3 regions of the Arthrobacter sp. JUb115 genome follow, and region 3 is predicted to be linked to each of the others. Evidence: riboswitches for the same ligand, from Rfam matches in the RefSeq annotation. Region 3 holds a riboswitch; each other region holds the start of a gene.
What was found. A riboswitch is a leader RNA that binds a small molecule or an ion and turns the genes downstream of it on or off. The one in region 3 is predicted to bind S-adenosylmethionine.
Positions count from the first base shown of each region.

Region 1: linked by a shared signal. The riboswitch ahead of EDF61_RS10445 (OsmC family protein) and the one ahead of EDF61_RS12790 (acyl-CoA dehydrogenase family protein) in region 3 are both predicted to bind S-adenosylmethionine.
Region 2: linked by a shared signal. The riboswitch ahead of EDF61_RS09400 (substrate-binding domain-containing protein) and the one ahead of EDF61_RS12790 (acyl-CoA dehydrogenase family protein) in region 3 are both predicted to bind S-adenosylmethionine.

Region 1 is NZ_SOBS01000005.1:92,907-100,617, forward strand. Features, by position in the region: gene EDF61_RS10425 (S8 family peptidase) at 1-463, shown strand, start outside; gene EDF61_RS10430 (dioxygenase family protein) at 551-1,348, opposite strand; gene EDF61_RS10435 (MarR family winged helix-turn-helix transcriptional regulator) at 1,772-2,215, shown strand; gene EDF61_RS10440 (DEAD/DEAH box helicase) at 2,278-5,493, opposite strand; SAM riboswitch class IV at 5,634-5,755, shown strand; gene EDF61_RS10445 (OsmC family protein) at 5,787-6,338, shown strand; gene EDF61_RS10450 (L-idonate 5-dehydrogenase) at 6,415-7,470, opposite strand; gene EDF61_RS10455 (SDR family oxidoreductase) at 7,460-7,711, opposite strand, start outside.
Region 2 is NZ_SOBS01000004.1:339,903-347,613, forward strand. Features, by position in the region: gene EDF61_RS09390 (GntP family permease) at 1-1,118, shown strand, start outside; gene EDF61_RS09395 (SdpI family protein) at 1,194-1,568, opposite strand; SAM riboswitch class I at 1,843-1,933, shown strand; gene EDF61_RS09400 (substrate-binding domain-containing protein) at 2,001-3,041, shown strand; gene EDF61_RS09405 (sugar ABC transporter ATP-binding protein) at 3,025-4,563, shown strand; gene EDF61_RS09410 (ABC transporter permease) at 4,560-5,561, shown strand; gene EDF61_RS09415 (ABC transporter permease) at 5,558-6,661, shown strand; gene EDF61_RS09420 (LLM class flavin-dependent oxidoreductase) at 6,661-7,711, shown strand, end outside.
Region 3 is NZ_SOBS01000007.1:17,584-25,294, forward strand. Features, by position in the region: gene EDF61_RS12780 (aliphatic sulfonate ABC transporter substrate-binding protein) at 1-745, opposite strand, end outside; gene EDF61_RS12785 (ABC transporter ATP-binding protein) at 831-1,652, opposite strand; SAM riboswitch class I at 1,658-1,759, opposite strand; SAM riboswitch class I at 2,027-2,118, shown strand; gene EDF61_RS12790 (acyl-CoA dehydrogenase family protein) at 2,134-3,465, shown strand; gene EDF61_RS12795 (LLM class flavin-dependent oxidoreductase) at 3,523-4,926, shown strand; gene ggt (gamma-glutamyltransferase) at 5,009-6,832, opposite strand; gene EDF61_RS12805 (NAD(P)H-binding protein) at 7,048-7,711, opposite strand, start outside.

The DNA of each region.
Region 1 (7,711 bases), on a different contig from region 3:
GCCAAGCGGCAACCTGCTGAAGAATGCTGGCTTCGAGAACGGGGCGGATTACTGGACCGCCAACCGCGCCGACACCTTCGAGTCCGGCTCGGCAGCCCGCTCCGGCAGCGGATTAGCTGGGCTGAATGGTTGGGGCAATTCCAACACCTACACCCTGGACCAGAAGGTCGCCATCCCGGCAGATGCCACCAATGCGCAGCTGGAGTTCTACCTGCATGTGCTGACCAATGAAACTACTGCCTATAGCCAGTACGACAAGCTGACCGTACAGGTTCTGGACGGCTACGGAACCTACAACATGGGCACCTGGTCGAACTTGGATGCCGGCTCGTCCTACGAACTGCAGGCCGTTGACCTGAACAACTTCCGCGGTAAGACCGTTACTTTGCGTTTCAAGGGCGTGGAAGACAGCTCGCAGGCTACCTTGTTCCGCATTGATGATGCATCGGTAGCCGCCAGCTAGAGGATCGACCAGAAAAGTCCACTATTACCTGCGCAAGCGCGGCACCAATCGGTGCCGCGCTTGCTGCGGGAAAGATAGGGATATCGCCTAGCTCAAGGTCCAGGAGCGCTTGGACAGGCCGTACCAGAAACCGTCAATTGCCGTCTTGGCATCAATTCCACCCGAGGCGTATGCCGCACCCAGCGCAACGTACAGCGGAGCCCAATGCTCCGAGCGCGGGTGCGCTTCGCGGGCCGCCGGGGCCTTGTGCAGGAAGTCGAGGATGGAGTCCACATCCCCGCGGGCCATTGCCTCCTCGGCCCAGTGGTCGAACTCGCTGGAGGCCGATGGCGGCGCCGAATCCGGCCCGCCGGCTGGGTTGAACCAGCGCAAGTTGTGGGTGGTGAATCCGGAGCCAACGATCAAGGTTCCCCGCTCGCGCAAGGGTGCCAAGCTCTTGCCCAGATCAAAGAGTCCTGCAGGATCCAGTGTTGGCATGGACATCTGCACCACCGGTACATCCGCATCCGGGAACATTTCCTTCAGCGGCACGTAGGCGCCATGGTCCAGTCCACGCGTCTCGTCGCGCTCCACGTGATGGCCATAGGCCGAGGTCAGCCGTTCGACTTCATTGGCCAGCCCGGGCGCCATTGGCGCGTCGTAGCGAACGTCGTAGTACTTCTGGTCGAAGCCCCAGAAGTCGTAGACCAATTCGTTCTTCTGCTGGGTAGCACTCAGCGTCACCGGCGCATTTTCCCAGTGCGCGGAGATCATCAGAATATCTTTCGGCTTCTCGAAAGTGCCGGACCAGCTAGCCAGCTCCTGGGTCCAGCGCTGGTCGTCGGCCAGTGGCGGTGCGCCATGGCTAAGGAACAAGACGGGAGGGGTATCGGATAGCTGATTCATGATTAAAAACTACCAACCATTAGTTGAAGCGTCAAGCTTTATTTTCATGAATCCCGATATCTAATTCATGCAAGACCCTCAATGCTCTCCAAGAGGCCCGTGGACAGTGCGGACAGATTCGCCGCACCACGTTGGGTCCAACGCCAGCGGCAACGGAGGCCATGGCTTTCTTGCTCTGCTTCTGAGCGGCGGCGGAAATCTATTGCTTCTCTAATCACGAATGCAATTGGCAAGTCGTTCCTAAGCTGCGCCGGAGAAGTGGAACTGTACGGCTTTGCAGGCATCAGGCGTTGCCTGGCCAGTCTTTTCCAAGCCATTAATTACGCTCAGCTGGGGATTCGCAGTACGTTCAACACTTCGGCTTCGAACGGCTGCGGTTTCCAATATCAGACTTATTGACCATTAATCTTTAGAATGGTTTGTATGCAAGAAGAAGAACTGATGCAGACGGTCGAAGAAGAATTCACCGCCATCTTATTGCGCGCCCGCCAGATGCTGATCCGTCGCGCCAAGATCATCCACCCGGACCTGCAGGATCCGGGGTACCGCTTGCTTGCAGTGGTCATCCGTGATGAAGCCCAGCAACAGGGAGCACTCGCAGAAAAACTGCGTCTGGACAAGGCGACTATTTCCCGCCTCGTGCAGCACCTCGAGTCTCTGGAACTTGTCACCCGCACCCAGGATCCTTCCGATGGCCGGGCCCAGCTGGTCTCGGCAACAGAAATCGCCAAGGAAAAATGGCGCTCCAGCGGTAACACGCTGCGTGAGGAACTGCGCCGCCAGCTCAAGGAATGGGAAGCCTCCGAACTGAAGAATTTTGGAGATCTCCTGCACCGCCTCAACGACAGCTTTGAACAGATTCTCTAGTTCCCGATCTTCAGCTGAAGCCTTGGAGACCTTCTGGTTTCCAAGGCTTCAGCTTTTTAGGCTCACTCCATCAGCGCCAGGAAATCATCGGCGCTTAACGCCGCACTCTGCGCGGCTTGGGCAGTCTCTCCCAGGACATCATTGAACAGCTGCGTCTTCTTGGCCTGCAGCGCGAGCACCTTGGATTCGATGGTGTCCTTTGCCACCAAGCGGTACACATAGACCGGACGAGTTTGCCCAATGCGGTGGGCCCGGTCAATAGCCTGGGCTTCGGCCTGCGGGTTCCACCATGGGTCCAGCAAGATGCAGTAGTCGGCGGAAGTGAGGTTAATGCCGAAGCCGCCGGACTTCAGCGAGATGAAGAAGACCGGGAAATCTCCCTCGCTGAAACCGTCAATCAGTTCCTTGCGCTTTGGGCCAGTGGTGGACCCATCAAGGTATCCGTGCTCAATGCCCAGCTCTTCAGCGACGTCGCGTGCCTTGGCCAAGAAACTGGTGAATTGGCTGAAGACCAGAATCTTATGCCCTTCAGAAACCGCGTCCCCCATGAGTTCGCGCAGCATTTCAAGCTTCGCGCTCGGGGCATCGCCCTCGCCTACCAGGGACGGATCCAAGGCCAGCTGGCGCAGCAAGGTCAGCGATTGGAGAATCTGGAAGCGATTCGAATCAACGTCGTCAACCAGGCCCAGGACTTCTTGCCGCACGCGCTGGAAGCGGCGGTCATAGGCTTTGCGGTGCCCCGGCTCCAGTTCGACTTCCAGCACCTGCTCGGTCTTCGCCGGCAACTCTGGAACGACCTGTTCCTTGGTACGGCGCAGCACGAACGGACGCAGTCGGCTCTTCAGGCGCTCCAGGCGCTCCTGGTCTCCGTCGGCAATGGGTTTCTGGTAGTTGTCCTTGAAGGACTTCGCACCGCCCAGCAGGCCTGGTGCAGCCAGTGAGACCAACGCCCACAGTTCCATCAGGTTGTTTTCCATGGGTGTGCCAGTGACCACGAATTTGCACGGCACTGGCAGCTGCCGGGCCTGCTTGTAGCCTTTGGAGGCATGGTTCTTCAGTTGCTGGGCCTCGTCCATGATCATGACGTTGAATCCGGCGGCTTCAAAATCCTCATAGGCCAGGCGGAAGATCGTGTAGCTGGTAACTACCAATTGGGCGTCACCGATCTGCGACGCCATGCTTTGGCCGCTCATTCTAGCTGTTGAAGTGATGCCGGTGACTCTCATCTGCGGCGCAAATCGCTGCGCCTCATTGATCCAGTTGCCCACCACCGAGGTAGGAGCCAGCACCAGGAATTTCTGGGCAGGATCCTCGACGCGCGCTTGTTCAAGGCAAGCCAGCAGCTGGACGGTCTTGCCCAGACCCATATCGTCGGCAAGGACGCCGCCGAGATCATGGGTACGCAAGAAGTTGAGCCAGGATAGGCCGTGGCCCTGATACGGGCGCAGTTCAGCGTTGAACGTTTCCGCTAGCTGGACCGGCTGCATTTCTTCACCGCTTTGCAGCGCCTTCATGGTCTGCAGCCACTGGTTGTGCTGGGCTTCGATAATGCCCAGATCCACCAGTTCTTGCCACCAGTCGATGCTCAACTTATGGATGCGGATCGTATCGCCCTGCACCGTGCCCAGCTCCCCGGCCTCTGATATCAGCTGGCGCAGCTGCGTGAAATCTGCACCATCAATCGGGATCACCGTAAGGTCATCGAGGACGAGATACTCATCTTGCTTGGTCAAGGCCTCCAGCAGCAGTGGGAACGGGACCTTGGTCTCGTCCAGGAGCACTTCCACAGACAAGTCGAACCAGTCCCCCGTGCTTTCGCCGGCTTCGACACTGACAGCGGCCGGCGCGTGGCTGATCCGGTACTTCGGCAGCCTGTTCTGCTCTTCAACGACCACATCGGGATGCTCTGCCAAGAGCGGCAATGCGTAGACCAAGAAATCGATGGATTCGGAGGTGCTGAATTCCTTCGGCGGGAAGATTCCTGAAGAGGTCAGTTGCCCCAAGGAAGCCTGCGCGCCGAGCTTGTCCTGCACCGAAGCAGCAATTTCCTTTTCCACGGCATACTGGCGGGGGCCCGCGGAGGCGTACTCCCAGGAATAGCTCACGGTCAGCGGAGTTCGGATGCTCTCCAGGGACAGCTTGAGGCTGGGGCGTGCTGGAACAGGGATGCTGTAGCTGTCATCCTCGCTCTTCAACGGTGCCATCAGGCGCAATCGGTCCAGGTGCTGGCGCTCGAAAAGCTCAACGCCTTCCTGCGGGATGGATTGCGCACCGGATTCAATAAATGTGGCCAGTTCCTTCGTGACCGGTTCAGCGAACCGGGCCAAACCGATTTCCCTGGCCTTCGGCAAGGGGCTGGACGCGTAAGCCAACAAGGTCGGCGGCGTGCCTATGGGCAAGAGGTAGACGTGCTCTTCGCTCGGCCCGCGCAGCTTCCCTTCCATGCTCAGGCCATGTTCACCGCGACGCACATCCACGTGTGCCATGGCTGGTTGCTCGCTGAACTCCACCGGGGCCTTGGCCGTAGAACCGCCGTTGACGATCTGCACTCCAGCTTCACGCAGGGCTTCGAACGCATCCAGCAGGTCCTGGCCTGGAAGATCCATCAAGGAGATCCACTCCTTGGGATCCCACGAATGGCGATAAGTATCTTGTTCAACGTGTTCACGCAACCGGTCCAGTTCAACGACCGCACGACGCTGCTTCTTGGAGAACCGCGTATCAAAAGCGACATTGCGCCAGCTGATCCCGGTTTGGATCCAGGGGCTCTTGGTGCCCTGGCGGGCCGGGCGTGCCTGCAAGGTCAGCGCGTCCTCGCCGCCATAACGCGGTTCGCTGACCACTTTCAGGATCAATCCCAGCGGTTCTTCGGCAACCAGCGGCTCATCGGAAATGACTGGAAGCAGACGGTCAAGGGTGCGTTCCCACTGCGGCTTGCTATTGCGTTTCCATGCGTGGGGATCCACCCCGGAGTCGGAGACGAAGAAGCCCTGGTCTTCTTCGGTGGTGACCTCAATGAGCAAGGCGGCGACGTCTTCACAGGACTGAACCCCCGGATGCTTGCCGCAGAAGCTGGTGAAGCTGATATTGCCCGCGGTGATTTCCAATTGGGCCATCACCGATTCGCGCAGCACCACACCGGAGATGCGGGTAGATCCCGGGCGCATTACCCGGTTGGCGATCTGCACTTTTCCGGAATCACACAGGAATTGGCCCAGGTTGTATTCGGATTCGGTCACCAAGGTCTGGGCCGCAGAAAGTGTCAGCTGGAATTCCATACTCGCCGTTCATTGTTCGTGCAGTGGGCGCCCGAGAGCTAGATTCCATCTTAGCGAGCCGGAAAGCAAGATGCCCGGTGACGAAAAGTTACTTCTGCCCTTTACCCGCGGGCCCTGCAACCGATAGAAATTAATCACTGAATCACGAGTTCCACTCTTTGAGCCCTGGCTGAGTGGACGGCAACCCTCCTGCGTCATTGTGCGGGGTGCCCCAGGTGAAGATTCGACGCATCTTGAACGCCAAGATGCGTAAGCGATGGCGCCCCTTGCGCCAGAAAGGGGATCAATTCCCCATGACTAATGCAGCATCTGCCCCAACCGTATCCGAAGACCGCGCACAGCGCCTGCAGGAAGCAGGCAAGGGCTGGGGCGAACGAATTTCGGCTGCCCCGCAAAGTGCCCAATTGACTTTCACCGTCGAGGGCGAAGGCTTCGATTCGGTAGCCAGCAACATTGTCTCCGGCAAGCACACCTTCCAGGTCGACGAGCCAGCTGCCCTGGGCGGCAGCGACCTGGCCGCAAGCCCCGTGGAATACGCGCTCGGAGCGCTCATCTCCTGCCAGGTTGTGGTCTACCGCTTGTACGCGCAGAACCTCGGCATCCAGGTGGACGACGTGAAGATCCAGGCCAATGGCCACCTCGATGTCCGCGGACTCTTCGGCATCGACCAGACCATCCGCCCCGGCTTCTCGTCGGTGGATCTGGACATCCGGATTGCCGGACCGGAATCAGCTGAACGCTATGAAGAACTGCGCCGCGCAGTGGATGCACACTGCCCGGTGCTGGACCTCTTCGCCAATCCGGTGCCCGTGACAACCGCGGTAAGCATCGCAGAGACCAACTAGAGTTCGCTGAACTAAAAAGCACCGCGGCGGCCCCCGACTTCAGGGGCCGCCGCGGTGCACTTCTAGCTGAAGCCAACTATTGCCCCAGGAAGTTCAGCAGGACTTTGCCGGAGCGAGCCGAATCCTTGGCCGTTTCGAAGGCTTCAAGCGCATCGGCGACCGGGAACTCGTGGGTTACCGCCTCGGAAACCTGCAGTGAACCGTCGGCCAGGGCAGCAAGCACATGGTCGATTTCGTCGTTGAAGCGGAAGGAACCAACCAGTTCCAGCTCGCGGGTAATAGCCAGCGAAATGAGTGCGGGTTGTTCTCCTGAGGGCAGCAACCCGACCATGACCACTCGACCGCCGCGCACGGCACCGCGCACCGCGGAGGCCAATCCGCGGTAGGTGCCGCTGGCCTCGATGACCACGTCCGCGCCCACCTGGGCGATTGCTTCCTGGCCATCGGCGCGCAGGGTGGAGGTGGCACCGAGCTGCTTGGCAATCTCCAGCGGCTTGGCGTGCATGTCTACCGCGATAATTTCGCTGGCCCCGGCTCGTTTAAGCACTGCTACAGCGAGAGCTCCGATCGGGCCAGCACCAATAACCAGCGCCTTCTTGCCGGCGACTTCGCCGACGCGCGACACCGCATGCCAAGCAACCGCAGCCGGTTCTGCCAGTGCCGCATCGCGCAGTGCTAAGCCAGCAGGCAGCTCACGCAGCATGCGTGATGGCAGGTTCATTTCGCGGGCGAATGCGCCCTCGGTGTGCGGGTAGCGGGCGGCCGAGCCCAGGTAGGTGCACCCCGGGGAGAGATTCGGGCGGTCGGCCGGGTAGGGTTCCCCCGTCTCACCTGGTGTTGCCGGGTGCACGGCGACTTTGGTTCCGGCTGCCGGCCCGCTGCCGTCAGCGGCGGCCTGGATGATGGTGCCGACGATTTCATGCCCGAGAACCATTGGAGCCTTGAGGATCGATTCCCCGGCGGCGCCGTGGCTCCAGTAATGCAAGTCTGATCCGCAGATACCGCCGTAAGCGATGGCAACGCGTGCTTCATCTGCTCCCGGCGCTGCCAGCTCGATTTGTTCAATACGCAAATCACCGGCTGCATGGGCCACGACGGCCAACGTGCTGGTGGCGAGGGAATTAGACGACAACGCTCATGCCTCCGTCGATGAAAATGGTCTGACCGTTCACGTAGTTCGATCCGTCCGAGGCCAACCAGACTGCTGGTCCGGCCAGGTCTTCGACGGTACCCCAACGGGCCGCCGGGGTGCGGCCAAGAATCCAGGAGTTGAATTTCTCGTCATCCACCAGATTCTGCGTCATTTCGGTGTGGATGTAGCCCGGTGCGATGCCGTTGATTTGCAGTCCCGAACAGGCCCATTCCGCGGTCAT
Region 2 (7,711 bases), on a different contig from region 3:
CGATCTCCATGGCAGATGCGCTGATCAAGGTCCTCGGTACCCGGTTCCCCAACCTGACGCTATCGATTATCGGCTACATCGTTTCCATTCCGGTCTTCTGCGACTCGGGATACGTGGTGCTCAACTCGCTGCGCAAAGCCATCACCCTGCGTACCGGGGTCTCTGGGCTGGCAACTTCCATCGCCCTGATGACCGGCCTGTACGCGACCCACACCATGGTGCCTCCAACTCCGGGCCCGCTGGCCGCAGCCGAAAGCATCGGCGTTGCCGATAACCTGGGCTTGATCATCGCTGTCGGATTGCCCGTTGCGGCCATCTCGGCACTTGCCGGCTTGGCCTACGCCAGCCGCTTCAACAAGTCCCAATGGACCCCGTTGCCAAGCGACGACCACAATGACATCTCCGAACTCGACTATGAGCAGCTGCGTGCAAGCTTCGGAAAATTGCCCAGCCCGGCGCTGGCCTTCATGCCGATCCTGGTTCCGCTGGTGCTGATCTGTGCCGCATCCATTGCGAAGCTGCCCTCGCACCCGATTGGCGAAGGCGCTGCCCTGGAAATCCTTTCCTTCCTGGGGACGCCAGTTATTGCGCTGATCTTCGGCTTGATCTCATCGACTTTTCTTTTGAGCGGTGGCAGCAAGCTGGCGGTCTTCAATGAGCAGATGAACGAAGCTGTACGCACCGCTGCTCCGGTCTTGCTGATCACCGGTGCCGGCGCCGGCTTCGGCGCGGTCCTGGCCGCGTCGGATCTGACCACGATTCTTTCGGATTCACTCAGCGGACTGGGCTTGGGCCTGGCTGTGCCATTCCTGATCGCCGCTGCACTGAAGTCCGCCCAGGGCTCGTCCACCGTCTCAATGGTGACCACTTCCGCGCTGGTCGCTCCGATGCTCGGCTCCCTGGGCTTGGGTTCGGAGCTGGGCATGGTGCTATCCGTATTGGCAGTAGGCGCCGGTGCGATGGTTGTCTCGCACGCCAACGACTCCTACTTCTGGGTCGTCTCGCAGCTCAGCCGCATTCCGGTGATCACCGCCTACAAGACCCTGAGCGTGGCTACCGCCATCCAGGGCACCGCGGGGTTCCTGACTGTACTGGTCCTGGGAGCCGTACTGCTTTAGCAGCACGCCTTCCAAGAAAGCAACGGATCGCGCCATCGGCAGATGGCGCGATCCGTTGCTTTAAGCAGTGCTGGATTAGCCCAGGCCTGCCACCGGGAAGCTCCGCGCGGCCTTATTCGCTGTGGCAGTCGAGATCACCAGCAACGCGATGGCGGCCAGGTAGCCGGCTCCGGTCGCGGCGAAGGCGAAACCGAATTGGCCCAGCAGGCAGAGAACTGCTGCGCTGGCCAATGCCGCCCAACCGGCCCAGGAAGCCGCGGCAAGCAGGGGCGCAGCCTGCTGATGCCCGGCGAGCCAGGCCCCATCGCTGGCCAAGGTGTGGCGCGTCTTGATGCCGATCGCCGCATTGCGAGCGAGCTTCCGGTCCCGTGCCATCGGGGCGAGGAACGCTGCGACCAGCGTTATGCTCAGCAACCCGAACATGAAGGCAATCACGCCTGCTGGATCCACTTGCCGCCTCTTCTGCCGATTGATCTTGAATGGCCATTCTATGCGGTCGCATGGAAGTGCCCTGATCCACGCTGTGTTCCCAATCGATGCCTGCGGGAACGCTCTTGAGATCCAGTTCCGGCATGCCAATTACGTCATGCGAAGGTCATATGACGTCTTATCTGCCCGTTTTCCGGCAGGGCGAAGGCGCGAAGATGACGTATTTTGTCCTGCTGTTCCTCCGCATGACAGCGCCCTTCCCGAGGACCTGCCAGTAATGCTTGACTCGGAGCACAACCCATCCAGAGCGGCTGAGAGACCTGGCTCCGAGACGCCGCAGCAAGCCTGCACTCCGCAGGTAGTGCTAACGCCAGGTTCGATGGAACTCCCGGGTCTAGAAGCATGAACTTCTGTTCGGGATCCCTCGTTCAATTTGTCTAAGAGAGGGACGACATGACTCGTACTCGTCCGAACGCCTTGAAAGTTCTGGCTTCAGCGATGGCGGCAGCAACACTGCTGACTGGCTGCTCGCTGAAAGAACCACGGCCGGAAATAGCGCCGGTTGTGGCGCAAAGCAGTAATCCGCAAGCCGAGCATAAGCTCGACAACGTTCCTTCACTCAAAGGCAAAAAGGTCGGCATCGCGGCCAAGGATATCCTGCACGACTACTCGCGCGTGGTCTACCAGCAGATCCAAGAGCGCATCAAAGAGCTCGGCGGCGAGGTCATCGCTACCCAAGCCGAAGCCAAAGACGAGAAGCACGTCTCTGACGTAGAAAACCTGATCACCCAGTCGCCCGATGCCATCGTGGTGATCCTGGGCGATGCCCAAACGCTCACTCCTGCCTTGGCCAAGGTGGACGCCGCCGGGATCCCGCTGTTCACCATCGATTTCCAAAGCGAATACTCGAAGAACAACGTCACCAGCGACAACTGGAACGTCGGCACCACGCTGGCTCGCACCATGGCTGAAGACCTCCACGGCAAGGGGAAGATTCTGGTCTTCAACGGCTTCCCCGGTGTGACTCCCTGCCGGATCCGGTACAACAGCCTGAACCTGGTGCTGGAAGACTACCCAAATATCGAGAAGATCACCCCGGAACTCCAGGACAAATACGAAGGCACCATCGAGGATGCCAAAAACCAGATCCAGGACCAACTGCGCAGGCTGCCCGAGGGCGAAGTTGACGCGATTTGGTCCTGCTGGGACATGCCGCTGATCGGTGCCGCGCAGGCCATCGATCCCACTGGTGGCGACATCAAGCTGTATGGAGTGGACGCAGAGCCCGGGGCCCTGGATTTGATAGCGAACCCGGACAGTTCATACCAGTTCACCGTCGCTCAGCCCACCAAGCAGATTGCCGCTGCCTCGGCCACTAATATCGCCCTGTTCCTCGATGGGCAAACCGATCTGGTTCCGAGCACCAGCTATGCCGAGCCGATTTTTGTCGACAAGGACAACGTGAATCAGGTGCGCCATGACAACGGAATCTAAGGAACTGCTGAGCATGGCCGCCATCAACAAGTCCTTTGGCACGGTCGCCGTGCTTGACCATGTGCACCTGCAGCTTCGGGCCGGAGAGGTTCTGGGCCTAGTGGGCGAAAACGGAGCTGGAAAATCCACCCTGATCAAGATACTCACCGGGCTGTACACCCTGGACTCGGGGCAGATCGAACTTGCCGGCCAGCCGGTGCAAATTCGCCGGCCTGCCGATGCCGAAGCGCTAGGCATTGAAGTGATTCACCAGGACCGCCATCTGGCCGGCCGCTTGACCGTCGCCGAACAGCTGTATCTGGGCACCGCGAAGAGTCGTGGGCTCTGGCGCCACGAGCGCACCGCGCAGGCAGCAGCCCGGGCGGATATTTTGCGAACCACCGGCCAGGAGCTGGACACCGGTGCCTTCGTTGATGAGCTCAGCGTTGCCCAGCAGCAGCTGATCCAGATTGCCCGTGCCGTACTGGCCGAACCCAAGGTGCTGATTCTCGATGAGCCGACCGCACCGTTGGCCAATGATGAAGTTGAACAGCTCTTCGGCACGATCCGGCATCTGCGGGACCGCGGGGTAGGGATCATTTTCATCTCGCATTATCTCCAGGAACTGCGGCAGATCACCGACCGGATTACGGTGCTGCGCAACGGCAGAAATGCCGGTGACGCCAGTTTCGCGGACGGTGACAGTATCGAAGATGTCATCGGCTTGATGCTGGGCAACCAGGTTAACGAGTTCTCGCACCAGAGGCGCGAGCCGCCCGCCGTTCAGGGCGAGCCTGCCCTTGAACTGGTGGACCTCTCGGTGGCCGGAACATTGAGCGGCATCAATATCTCGGTGGCGCCCGGAGAAATCGTGGCCGTCACCGGATTGGTGGGATCGGGGATTGAGGTGCTCGCCGACGCGGCCACCGGCAATCGTGCGCATACCGGCTCGGCGCTGCTGCACGGCCGGCCGGTGGCATCTGCGGCGGACTTTGCCGCCCGGGCAGGCGCCTACGTCCCGTCGAACCGGCATTCAGATGGCATCTTCCTGCGCAACACCGTGCGCGAAAATATTGCAGCGGCCAGCCTGCGAAAGCTTGGCCGCCGCCTGGGCTTGTTGAATGCGCGCAAAGAGCGGGACACAGCCAGCGAACTGGTGCAGCGCCTGGATATCCGTCCGGCGAATCCAGAAGCCGTGGCTTCGGGTTTGTCCGGCGGCAACCAGCAGAAAGCGGTATTGGCCCGCTGGTTGGCCAAGGGATCGGACGTGCTCGTCTTGGACCAACCCACCTCGGGCGTCGACGTGGGAAGCCGTGCGCATATCTACGCGCAGATTTCCCAGTTGGTCCAGCAGGGAGCCGCCGCGCTGTTGGTCAGCGTTGACCTGGAAGAAGTAGTGGGACTGGCCGATCGAGTGCTGGTGCTCTATCGCGGTCGGATCATCGCCGAACTGCCGTCGAGCGAGGCGGGTACGGAAAGAATTCTTCACTTGGCATCCAGCGGCCAAACCGCCGGAACATCACGCGAAGAGGTCAAAGCATGAGCACCACCCTTGTTCCGGTCGACGAAGCACCTGCGCCTGGCGCGTCCCGCACGAAGCCGAGATTGGCGGCCTGGATCGGCTACGCCGGCATCACCGCGGTGCTGCTGCTCTTTGCCTTCGGTTCCCCATTTTTCTTGACGGCTTCGAATATCGCCACCATCCTGACCCAAGCGTCGGTCTTCGGCATTGCCGGGGTGGGGCTGGCCATTGTGATCATCGCTGGCGGCGACGACGTGCTCAACGGAGGCATCGACCTGTCCACCGGCGCGGTGGCAGGACTAGCCGGAACGGTGACCGCGCTGGCCGCGGCTGCCGGAACCCCGGGCATGGTCGCGGTGCTCTACGGGGTCCTCGTTGCCACCGCGATCGGCGTCGTCAATGGCCTCTCGGTCACCTTGGGCCTGCGTCCGCTGCTGGCCACCTTGGCCACCATGGGGGTGGCCGCTTCGCTGGAACTGGTCTTCAGCCAGAACTTGAAGATCGCCGTTACCGGTGGCTTCTTCGAAGCGGCGCGGGGCAGCGTGCTCTTCGGCATCCCATTGGTGGCCTGGCTTATGGCGCTCATCGGGGCAGCGGGGTGGTGGGTATATGGCAAAACCAGCTGGGGAGTGAATTCCTATGCGGTTGGCCAGAATCCGACCGCCGCGCAGGTGGCGGGACTTGACCCGCGCCGATACCGGCTAGCTAGCTATGTGCTCAGCTCGGCGTTGGCTGGCCTGGCCGGAACGCTGCTGGTGGCAAGGCTTTCGGCCGCCGTTCCAGGCATCGGAACCCAAATTCTCCTGGACATCATCCTGGTGGCCTACATGTCCATGATCTTTTCGCGCAGGCGGCTGGTCAGTGTGGTCGGCACCGTTCTGGCCGCGGTATTTGTGGCCGCCCTGGATAACGGATTGACGCTGCTGGGCGTGGCCAGCCAGTGGGTGGGTGCTGCCAAGGGCCTGCTGATCCTGCTGGTCTTGGCCAGCGTGACCCTGCGCGGAAGGAAGAACCGATGAGCACCATTGAAACCCTGGCCGCACCCGTGGAGCCGAGCCCCGGACCGGTCGCAGCCTACAGCGGAAAGAAACGCGGCACGCTTCAAGCATCGAGGCTGGTGGCTCCGGGTACGTTGGCCCTGATCCTCATCGTGTTCTCGGTGCTCAGCCCGGTGTTTTTCACCGTGGGAAACCTCTTCGGAATCCTGGGGCAGGTGGCTTTGCTCGCCTTGGCCGCCATCGGGTTGACCCTGGTGGTGCGCGCCGGAGGCATCGACCTGTCGATTGGCGTGGCCCTGGATCTGGGAGCCTTGGCCAGCGCTTGGCTGATCCATGACGGCTACCGTGCGTGGGTGGCCGTGGCCGGCGGGCTGCTTTTCGCCTTGGCGGTGGGAGCGGTGAATGCGCTGCTGATCGTGATCCTGCGAATCCCGGCTTTCCTGGCTACGCTGAGCGTGTGGTTTGCCGGCACCAGCGTGCAGCAGCTGCTCACCGGCGGCGGCGCACCGATCTACCTGTCGGCGCCCCTGGTGCCGGACGGTTTTGCCGTGATCGGGCGCGGATACTTCCTGGGCATTGACGCCGCCATCGTCAACGCGGTCTCCATCTCCCTGGTGGTGGCCCTGCTGCTTGGCATCACCCGCTACGGGCGGAAGCTGACCATGGCCGGCGAACAGCCGAGCGCCGCAAGAATATCTGGCCTGCGGACCAATGCGCTGATCGCCAGCGCCTACCTGTTGTGCGCGGTGATCGCCGGATTCGCCGGAGTGGTGCTGGCAGCACGCTCCAACGGATATGTCCCGGGCAGCGGACAGGCCTATCTGATGGATGCCATTGGCGCGGTCTTCATCGGGGCAACCATCAGCCGCTACGGGCGAGTGTCCGTGGGCGGAACGCTGATCGGCGTGGTGATTTTTGGCCTGCTGGATAACGGGCTGAACCTGATTGGCCTGTCCTTCTTCTGGCAAGACCTGGCCCGAGGGCTGGTTCTCCTGTCCATCCTGCTCGCCGCCGTGGTGCTCGGGAGGGCCAAGAGTCGGCCGGCCACCGGCATCTTCGCGCTATTGCGCACGACCAAGCATCAGGCACTGACGAACACCGCGAAGGGAAACAGAAAATAATGGGCAAGCGCATCCACCTTAACGCCTTTGACATGACCTGCGTCAGCCACCAGAGCCCTGGGCTGTGGCGGCACCCGCAGAATCGAGCCGACGAATACAACACCCTTGAATACTGGGTGGATCTGGCCAAGACCCTGGAGCGCGGTGGCTTTGACGCCCTGTTCCTCGCCGATGTACTTGGCATCTATGACGTGTACCAGAATTCCAGCGGTCCAGCCTTGCTCGATGCCGACCAGGTGCCACTGAACGATCCCTTCATGCAGGTTTCCGCCATGGCCGCGGCCACGAAGAATCTCGGTTTCGCGGTGACCAGCGCGCTGACCTATGAGCAACCCTACGCGCTGGCCCGGAAGTTCTCCTCGCTGGACCACCTCACCCGCGGGCGCATCGGTTGGAACGTGGTGACTAGCTACTTGGAGTCGGCGGCCCGCAATCTGGGCATGGCCAGGCAGCTGGATCACGACGCCCGCTACGACATTGCCGATGAATTCATGGACGTGGTCTACAAGCTCTGGGAGGGATCATGGGAGGAAGACGCGGTTCTCAAGGACCGCGAACGTGGCGTCTACACCGACCCTTCCAAGGTGCATCCGATTAACCATCACGGCCAGTACTTCAACGTGCCGGGCATCCATCTTTCCGAGCCTTCCATCCAGCGCACCCCGGCGATCTTCCAAGCGGGCGCTTCTTCGCGCGGCCGGCGCTTTGGCGCGCAGCATGCCGAGGGCATCTTCCTGAATTCGATCAATACCGCGGTCACCCGCCGCCAGACCGATGCGATCCGCGACGAGTTCGAACTGGTGGGTCGGCCCCGGGACGCCGCCAAAATCTATGCGCTGATGACCACTGTGGTGGCTGATTCAGACGCGCAGGCGCAGAAGCTCTACCGCGAATACCAGTCCTATGCCTCGCGCGAAGGTGCCATGGCATTCTATGGCGGGTGGTCGGGCTTGGACCTGAGCCAGTACGCGCCGGATGAGGAGCTGCAGTATCTGGAAACCAACGCGGCGCGATCGGCGGTCTCGATTTTCACTACAGCGAATCCGCAGC
Region 3 (7,711 bases):
CACGAGCCTTTTCGTAGGCATCGACAACGAGCTGGGCGAGTTCGGGGCTCTGATCAATGAAGTCTTCGCGAGCGTTCAGCGCACCGTAGGTGTTGAAATCCAAGTTCCGGTAAACCAGTTGCGCGCCGTCTTTTTCGGCAGCGGCCATGATCGGATCCAAACCGCTCCAGGCATCAACCGAGCCGTTGGCCAGGGCGGTACGTCCATCGGCATGCTGGAGGTTCTGCAGCTTGATGTCAGCTTCACTCAAGCCCGCGGATTCCAGCGCCTGCAGCAGGAAGAAGTATGGGTCGGTGCCCTTTGTAGCGGCCACGGTCTTGCCAGCGAGATCTTCAACGGACTCGATTTTCGAGTCCTTATCCACTACCAGGGCCGCCCATTCCGGCTGCGAATACAGTGCGATGGTCTTGATGGGTGCACCGTTAGAACGGTTCAGGAGCGCAGCGGAACCGGCTGTGGAACCAACATCGATTGCGTCGGCGCGAAGAGCTTCATTGGCCTTGTTGGAACCTGCGGACTGGATCCATTCGACATTTACGCCCTGCTCCTTGGCGGCTGCTTCCAACCATCCCTTTTCCTTGAGTACCAGGCTCAGCGGGTTGTAAGTGGCAAAGTCGATGGACAGGGTCTGACCATCCGAGGAGGCTGTAGCGTTTTCGCCAGCACAGCCGGTCAGGGCAACTGCGCCAACGATCAAGGCGGCGGCGGACAATGCAGTGCGGCGGGTGAGACGGTTCAAAAGCATGGAGAATCCTAGAATTGTGCGTGCAAGCGGTGTAGGTGAAAAGGCAAAGGGGACGAATGGTTCGGGACCCACGGCGTGGCCGGGACTAATGGTTGGTTGGGTCGACGCCGAGCAGGCGCAATAGGTGCAGGCGATCTGCAACGAACTTTTCATCGGTATGCCGGCGTGGATGCCCAGCTGAGATGGACAGATCTTCGATGACGCCCGCTGCACTATGCCCAGCGCCTCGCCCCAGAACAATCACGCGGTCAGCCAGAGTCAACGCCTCGTCCACATCATGGGTCACCATGAGAACGGTGGTGGGGAACGATGCGTGAATCGAGAGCAGCAGATCCTGCATCTTCAAGCGTGTCAGCGCATCGAGGGCGCCAAAGGGTTCATCAAGAAGCAATACACCCGGGCGCCGAGCCAGCGCGCGAGCCAGCGAAACCCGCTGCGCCATGCCTCCGGAGATCTCGCGTGGGCGCAAGCTGGCTGCATGGCTCAGACCGGTCAGCTCGATCAACTCCTCGATCAGCGCGTTGCCGGAGCGCTTATCGGTTTCCGGTGCCAGGCCCAGTGCAATGTTCTGGCGAACCGAGCGCCATGGCAGCAGCCGGGGCTCCTGGAAAGCAACGGCGCATAACTCGTTGATGCCGGTGACCTCGCGGGTGCCGGTGCGGATGGTGCCGGTGGTGGGGTGGTCCAAGCCCGATACTGAACGCAGCAGCGTGGATTTTCCGCAACCGCTGGCTCCAAGAATGGCCACGACTTGACCTGCTGGAATTTGCAGGTTGATATCGGCCAGGACGGTGCGGTTTTCCATCTTGGTGGTGAAGGTCCGCGACACGTTGCTGAACTGCACGTCCAGGGCGCTTGAAGCTGAGACAACGGGAGCTGCCTCGGGCGCTGCAAAGGAAAGAGTCATGTTCATCTCCATCGGTCCTGGCGGTAGCACCGGCCTGCAGAGCAAAACTCCAAAGGTGGTTGCTGCGGCGTCAACGAGCCAGATCTCTCGGCCGCTCGGGATGGTTACGTGTCCATTACAACGAGTCGAACGATTTGAACGCAAATCTCGCGTAATATGAAAAAATCTTCGACAACTACGTCACATTGCCCAGAAATTTCGTTATTTATTTTATTGCAGGCCGGTTTGCTCGACATTAAGCAAAACTTTGCAACTCATCTTCGGCAGGACACGGAATAGGCTGTGAAATTTGAAGATGGGCACTGCCGGCACTGGGACGAAATGTGACTTCGCGGGTTGGAATCACCGGTTTATTACCGTTACAAATGAATTACGACCCATCCAGAGCGGCTGAGAGATCTGGCTCCACGACGCCGCAGCAACCACCCCAATAGCGGGACGGTGCTACCGCCAGGACCGATGGAAAGAATTGAGAACCCTGATGCCTATTGGTGAATCGCACAATGCCCTCGGACTGGACTTCAACCAGCTCAGTGACCCTTCGCAGGCCACCGCAATGGACCTGGACAAGTTTGAAGAACAGTTGCCGACTAGGCAATTGCTGAAAATCACCCCCGGACCAAGTGCGGATGAGCAATACGACCGGCTGGCCGAAATCTTCCGTCCCGTTTTTGCGCAGATCGCTGCAACCGCCAAGGACCGCGACTTGAACCGCGTGCTTCCTTTCGAGCAGGTAGGCCTGCTGAATCGCGAGCGGTTCGGTGCGTTGCGCCTTTCCGTTGCCGACGGGGGCTATGGTGCACGGCTGGTGGATGTCTTCCGCTTGCTCATCGAGCTTTCCGAGGCGGACTCCCACGTAGGCCAGCTGTGGCGCGCGCATATCGCATTCGTTGAGAATGTCTTGGTGCTGGACGACGAAGAACTGCGCAAGAAGTGGGTCGCTCGCATCGCTGCCGGGCAGATTATCGGCAACGCCTACACCGAACGCGGTGGCAACGCCCTGGGCACCTTGAACACCAAGGCCAGCGTCTTGGATGGACGCTGGGTGATCGACGGTGAAAAGTACTACTGCACCGGCACCATTTTTGCCGACTGGACCACCGTTGCGGTGGCCCACCCGGAGCTCGCCGGCCGCCAGATCGCCGTGGTCTCCACCCAGCGCAGCGGCGTCAAGATCCTCGACGACTGGGATGGGTTCGGCCAGGGCCTCACCGGAACCGGCACCACCGAATTCCACCAGGTCCCGGTGGATTGCTTCATGCCGCAGCAGACCAATGACTCCGAAGCGGCGATCTTCCAGCTGGTGCTCATGGCCGTGCAGGCGGGCATCGCCCGCGCCGCACTGAACGACCTGCGTCACGCGGTGCAGGCGCGCACCCGCATCTTCACCACTGGAACCGGGGTGCCGGTATACCAGGAACCCCAGGTCCTCCAGCTGGTGGGCGAAGTTTCCGCGGAGTCCTTCGCTGCCGACTCCGTGGTGATCGGCGCAGTCCTTGAAGTTGAAGCCGCCTTGGGCGATCCGGGACTGAACGACGAGGAACGCTACGCCGTATGCGAGTTGGCCGCCAACCGCGCGCAAACCGTGGTGCAGCCACTGGCCATCGGCGTGACCAGCAAGCTCTTCGACGGACTGGGAGCCTCGTCCACCAGAAGCGGCTGCAACCTGGACCGGCATTGGCGCAATGCGCGCACCATCGCCACGCATAACCCGGCGATCTACAAGGCGCGCATCGTCGGGGACTACGAGATCAACGGGGTCCAGCCGCAGCGGCTGTCCGTCACCGGCGAAGATTCAACCCAGCGGGCTTGAGGGCCTGCGACGCAAACCAGCAACTTTCCACGATTACCGACCTATGGGGGCAAAGCCATGAGCGAGAACAAGCGCGAGATCCTATTCAACGCATTCGACATGAACTGCGTGGTGCACCAGTCGCCGGGCCTGTGGCGCCATCCGCAGGACAAGGCCTCGACCTACAACACCCTGGGCTACTGGACCCACCTGGCCAAGGTGCTGGAAAAGGGAAAGTTCGACGGACTGTTCCTTGCCGACGTGCTGGGCACCTACGACGTGTACAAGGGCACCAACGTGACCCCGCTGGGCTCCGGCGCCCAGGCACCGGTCAACGACCCGATGATGCTGGTTTCCGCCATGGCCGCTGTGACCGAGAACCTCGGCTTCGGCGTCACCGCGGGCACCGCCTATGAGCACCCGTACGCTTTCGCCCGCCGCTTGGCCACCTTGGACCACCTGACCAACGGCCGCGTGGGCTGGAATGTCGTCACCGGCTACCTTCCCTCGGCGGCCCGCAATATGGGCCAGGAAGACCAGATGGAGCACGACGAGCGCTACAACCACGCCGATGAGTACCTCGAGGTGGTCTACAAGCTGCTCGAGGGCTCGTGGGAAGACGACGCGGTGCAGAACAACAAGGAAACCGGTGTCTACACCGACCCGGCCAAGGTGCACCCGATCGAGCACGAGGGCAAGTACTTCAAGGTCCCGGGCATCGCCATCACCGAGCCGTCCACCCAGCGCACCCCGGTGATCTACCAGGCCGGCGCCTCCAAGCGCGGCACCGAATTCGCCGCGTCGAACGCCGAAGCGATCTTCGTGAATTGCCCTACCCGCGACCTGCTGAAGGAAGCGGTCAGCAAGATCCGCGACGCTGCCGAGGCCGCTGGGCGTGGCCGTTACGACATCAAGGTCTTCGCCATGCAGACCATCATTACCGCCGAAACCACCGAACTTGCCCAGGCGAAGTTCGAGGATTACAGCTCCTACGTGGATATCGAGGGGTCGCTTGCACTGCTTTCGGGGTGGACCGGCATCGACATGTCCGTCTACGGACCAGACGATGTCATCGGCGACGACGTGAAGTCCAACGCCATCCAGTCCTCGGTGGAGACCTTCAAGAAGGCCAGCGGCGATACCGGAAAGCCATGGACCATCCGCCAGCTGGCCGAATGGATCGGCGTGGGCGGATTCGGCCCGGTCTCCGTCGGTTCGGGTGCCGAGGTAGCCGAGAAGCTCATCGACTGGGTGGACTACACCGATGTTGATGGCTTCAACCTCGCCTATGCTGTCACTCCAGGCACCTTCGAGGACGTTGTCGAATACGTGGTTCCCGAATTGCAGGCACGCGGGGTCTACAAGACCGAATACGCCGAGGGCTCGCTGCGCCACAAGCTGTTCGGCGCCGGGGACCGCGTGAAGGATACCCACCGCGCAGCCCAGTTCAAGATCTCCAACCGGATGGCGGCCCAGGCTTAGGCGCATAGCCTGGTAGCTCAGCAGACGGCGGCCCCCGGCAACTTCCAATGAAGTTGCCGGGGGCCGCCATTTGCCTGCGGGCCTATTCGGTTGGCTTCAGCACCATGGCTGAACCGCCTCCGCGCCTGGTGGGCTCGGCCGTTGCGGTGAGCGTGCCATCAGCAGCGATTTCCACCGCTTCAACCGCCCCGATTTCCGCCTGCGGAGTGAAGGAATCCCCAGCTGGCGCGAGCTTGTGCCCGAAGGCTTCGAGCGCCGAACCGTGGGCTTCGATAAACTCCGGTTCCGCGGTGACCACTGCCGTATTGCGCTGGGAAGCACGCGGAGCGGCGATGGCTTCGCTGATGCTCATGCCCAGGTCGATGCGGTTCACCAGGGTCTGCAGCACCGTGGTGATGATGGTTGAACCACCGGGGGAGCCGATGGCCAGCACCGGCTCGCCGTCCTGCAGGACAATGGTCGGAGCCATCGAGGAACGCGGGCGCTTGCCAGGTTCAATGCGGTTCGGATCCTGCGGGTCGTACACCGTGGAGAAATCGGTCAGCTCGTTGTTCAGCAAGAATCCGCGATCGGGGACCACCATGCCCGAGCCGCCGGTCTGCTCGATGGTCAACGTGTAGGAAACGGCATTGCCCCAACGGTCCACGACCGACAGATGGGTGGTGGAGATGTTCTCCGTATCCTGCTCCACTACCGGTTCGCTGGTGGCCGCAGGGCATTGGCCATCATAGTTTTCCAAGTCGCCCGGAGCGACCGGCTTCGTTGCGGCCTGATCCGGATCAATGGCGCAGGCACGATCCGCGCCGAATAACTTGTCCGTCAAGGTCCGTGTCGGGACGCTGGTGAACGCGGGGTCGCCGACGTACTTGCCGCGATCAGCGTATGCGAGCGCAGTTGCCTCGAAATAATGATGCAAGGCATCGGGTTCTTCCATGGCTGGCAAATCGAATTCGCCCAGAATGTTCAGAGATTCGCCGATGGTCGTTCCGCCACTGGAAGAAGGAGCCATGCCGAAGACGTCGTAGCCCCGGTAGTCCACCTTTGTCGGTGCCTGCTCCACCACTTCGTAGCCGGCCAGGTCGGCGGTGCCCAGCTGCCCTGCGGGAACCGGGAGGGTGGTGTCTTCGCTCTTTGGCGGCGCCTGTACCGTTTGGGCGATGTCGGCAGCCAGTTCGCCCTCATAGAATCCATCAATGCCTTGCTTGGCCAGCATCCGGTAGGTGTGTGCGAGATCCGGATTCTTGAAAATGCTCCCGACTTCCGGAGCATCTCCGCCGGGCAGGAACAATTCGCTCGTGGAGGTGAACGCGGCGAACCGTTCCTTGTTGTCCAGGGTCTGCTCGCGGAACGTCTCGTCGATGACAAAGCCGCGTGAAGCGATCTGGGTTGCCGGCCGCAGAACCTGTTTCAGGTTCTGCGAACCCCAATTATCCAGTGCGCGCTGCCAGGTGGCCACTGTCCCGGGCACGCCTACTGCCACACCACTGGTGACCAGTTCCGGGGTGAAGTTATACGGTTCGCCGGTTCCAGGATCGATGAAGGCATCATGCCCAATGCCTGCCGGGGCGGTTTCGCGGCCGTCGATGGTGCTGACCTTGCCCGACTTCGCATCGTAGTGCATGAAGTATCCGCCGCCGCCAATGCCTGCGCTATAGGGTTCGGTGACGCCCAGTGCCGCCGCGGTTGCCACAGCCGCATCGACAGCGTTGCCTCCCTTGCGCAGGATTTCGATGCCGGCAGCGGTGGCTTCCGGATCGACCGACGAGACTGCGCCTCCAGTGCCGATGGCGGTCGGGTCCTTCTGGGTGTGCCGTGGTTCGGCGCTCGCCGGAAGCGCTGAGAAAGCTCCCAGGCCCAAGGCGATGGCTGCCGCGCAGGCAACTGATCTTAAACGTACTCGTGGCATGCTTTGATCTCCTCTGCAGGTGGGGATGAAGTATGCGCAAATTTACGGGAGCGGGAACTCGCCGCGCGGTTGTGACACGCAGCACCATGGGTTTGCGCGGCAATTTCGGCATTGCCGCGCGAATATTCCGGGTTGTGACGCGTTAAAGCGGCGGGCAGGCACCGCGGCCTCGATCGCCGCCAATGCCTGCCCGCTGGAACCCTAGTGCACCTGGGCTACTTGTCCAGGTTGTCCTTGATGACTTTGCCCAAGGAAGCCGGGGCGCGGCCGATCAGCTGAGCCAGCTCCCCGGAGTCCACTTCCAGCGCTCCTTCTCGAATGCGCATGTCGGTATCGACGAGGATGTGCGCGAACGGTCCGGGGACGCCGGCATCAGCGTAGATCTTTTCCAGTTGCCCTGGATCCATTTCCTGGTAGGCGATGTCCTGGCCGGCGGCAGCGCCAACCGCGCCAGCAAGCTGGGCGAGGGTGAATGGCTTATCGCTGCCCAGCTCGTAGATCCTGCCGTTCTGGTCCTCCTCGGAAAGCAGCACGGCCGCAGCGGCATCCGCATAGTCTGCACGGGCGGCAGCGCTGATCTTGCCATCGCCGGCGGCACCGAGCACCGTGCCGCTGTTGAGGTAGCCCATCAGCTGGTCGGTGTAGTTCTCGATGTACCATCCATTGCGCAACAGCACGTAGTCGATGCCGGATCCGGCCAGCAGCCGTTCGGTGGCGATGTGCTCGTCGGCGAGCTTCATGCCGCCGGACAGGGCGTTGGCAATTGAGGTGTAGGCGATCAGCGAGACATCCACGTGCTTGGCGGCATTGATGACGTTCTCATGCTGGGCAACGCGCTGGCCCACCTCGCTGGCCGAAATCAGCAGCAGCTTGTCTATG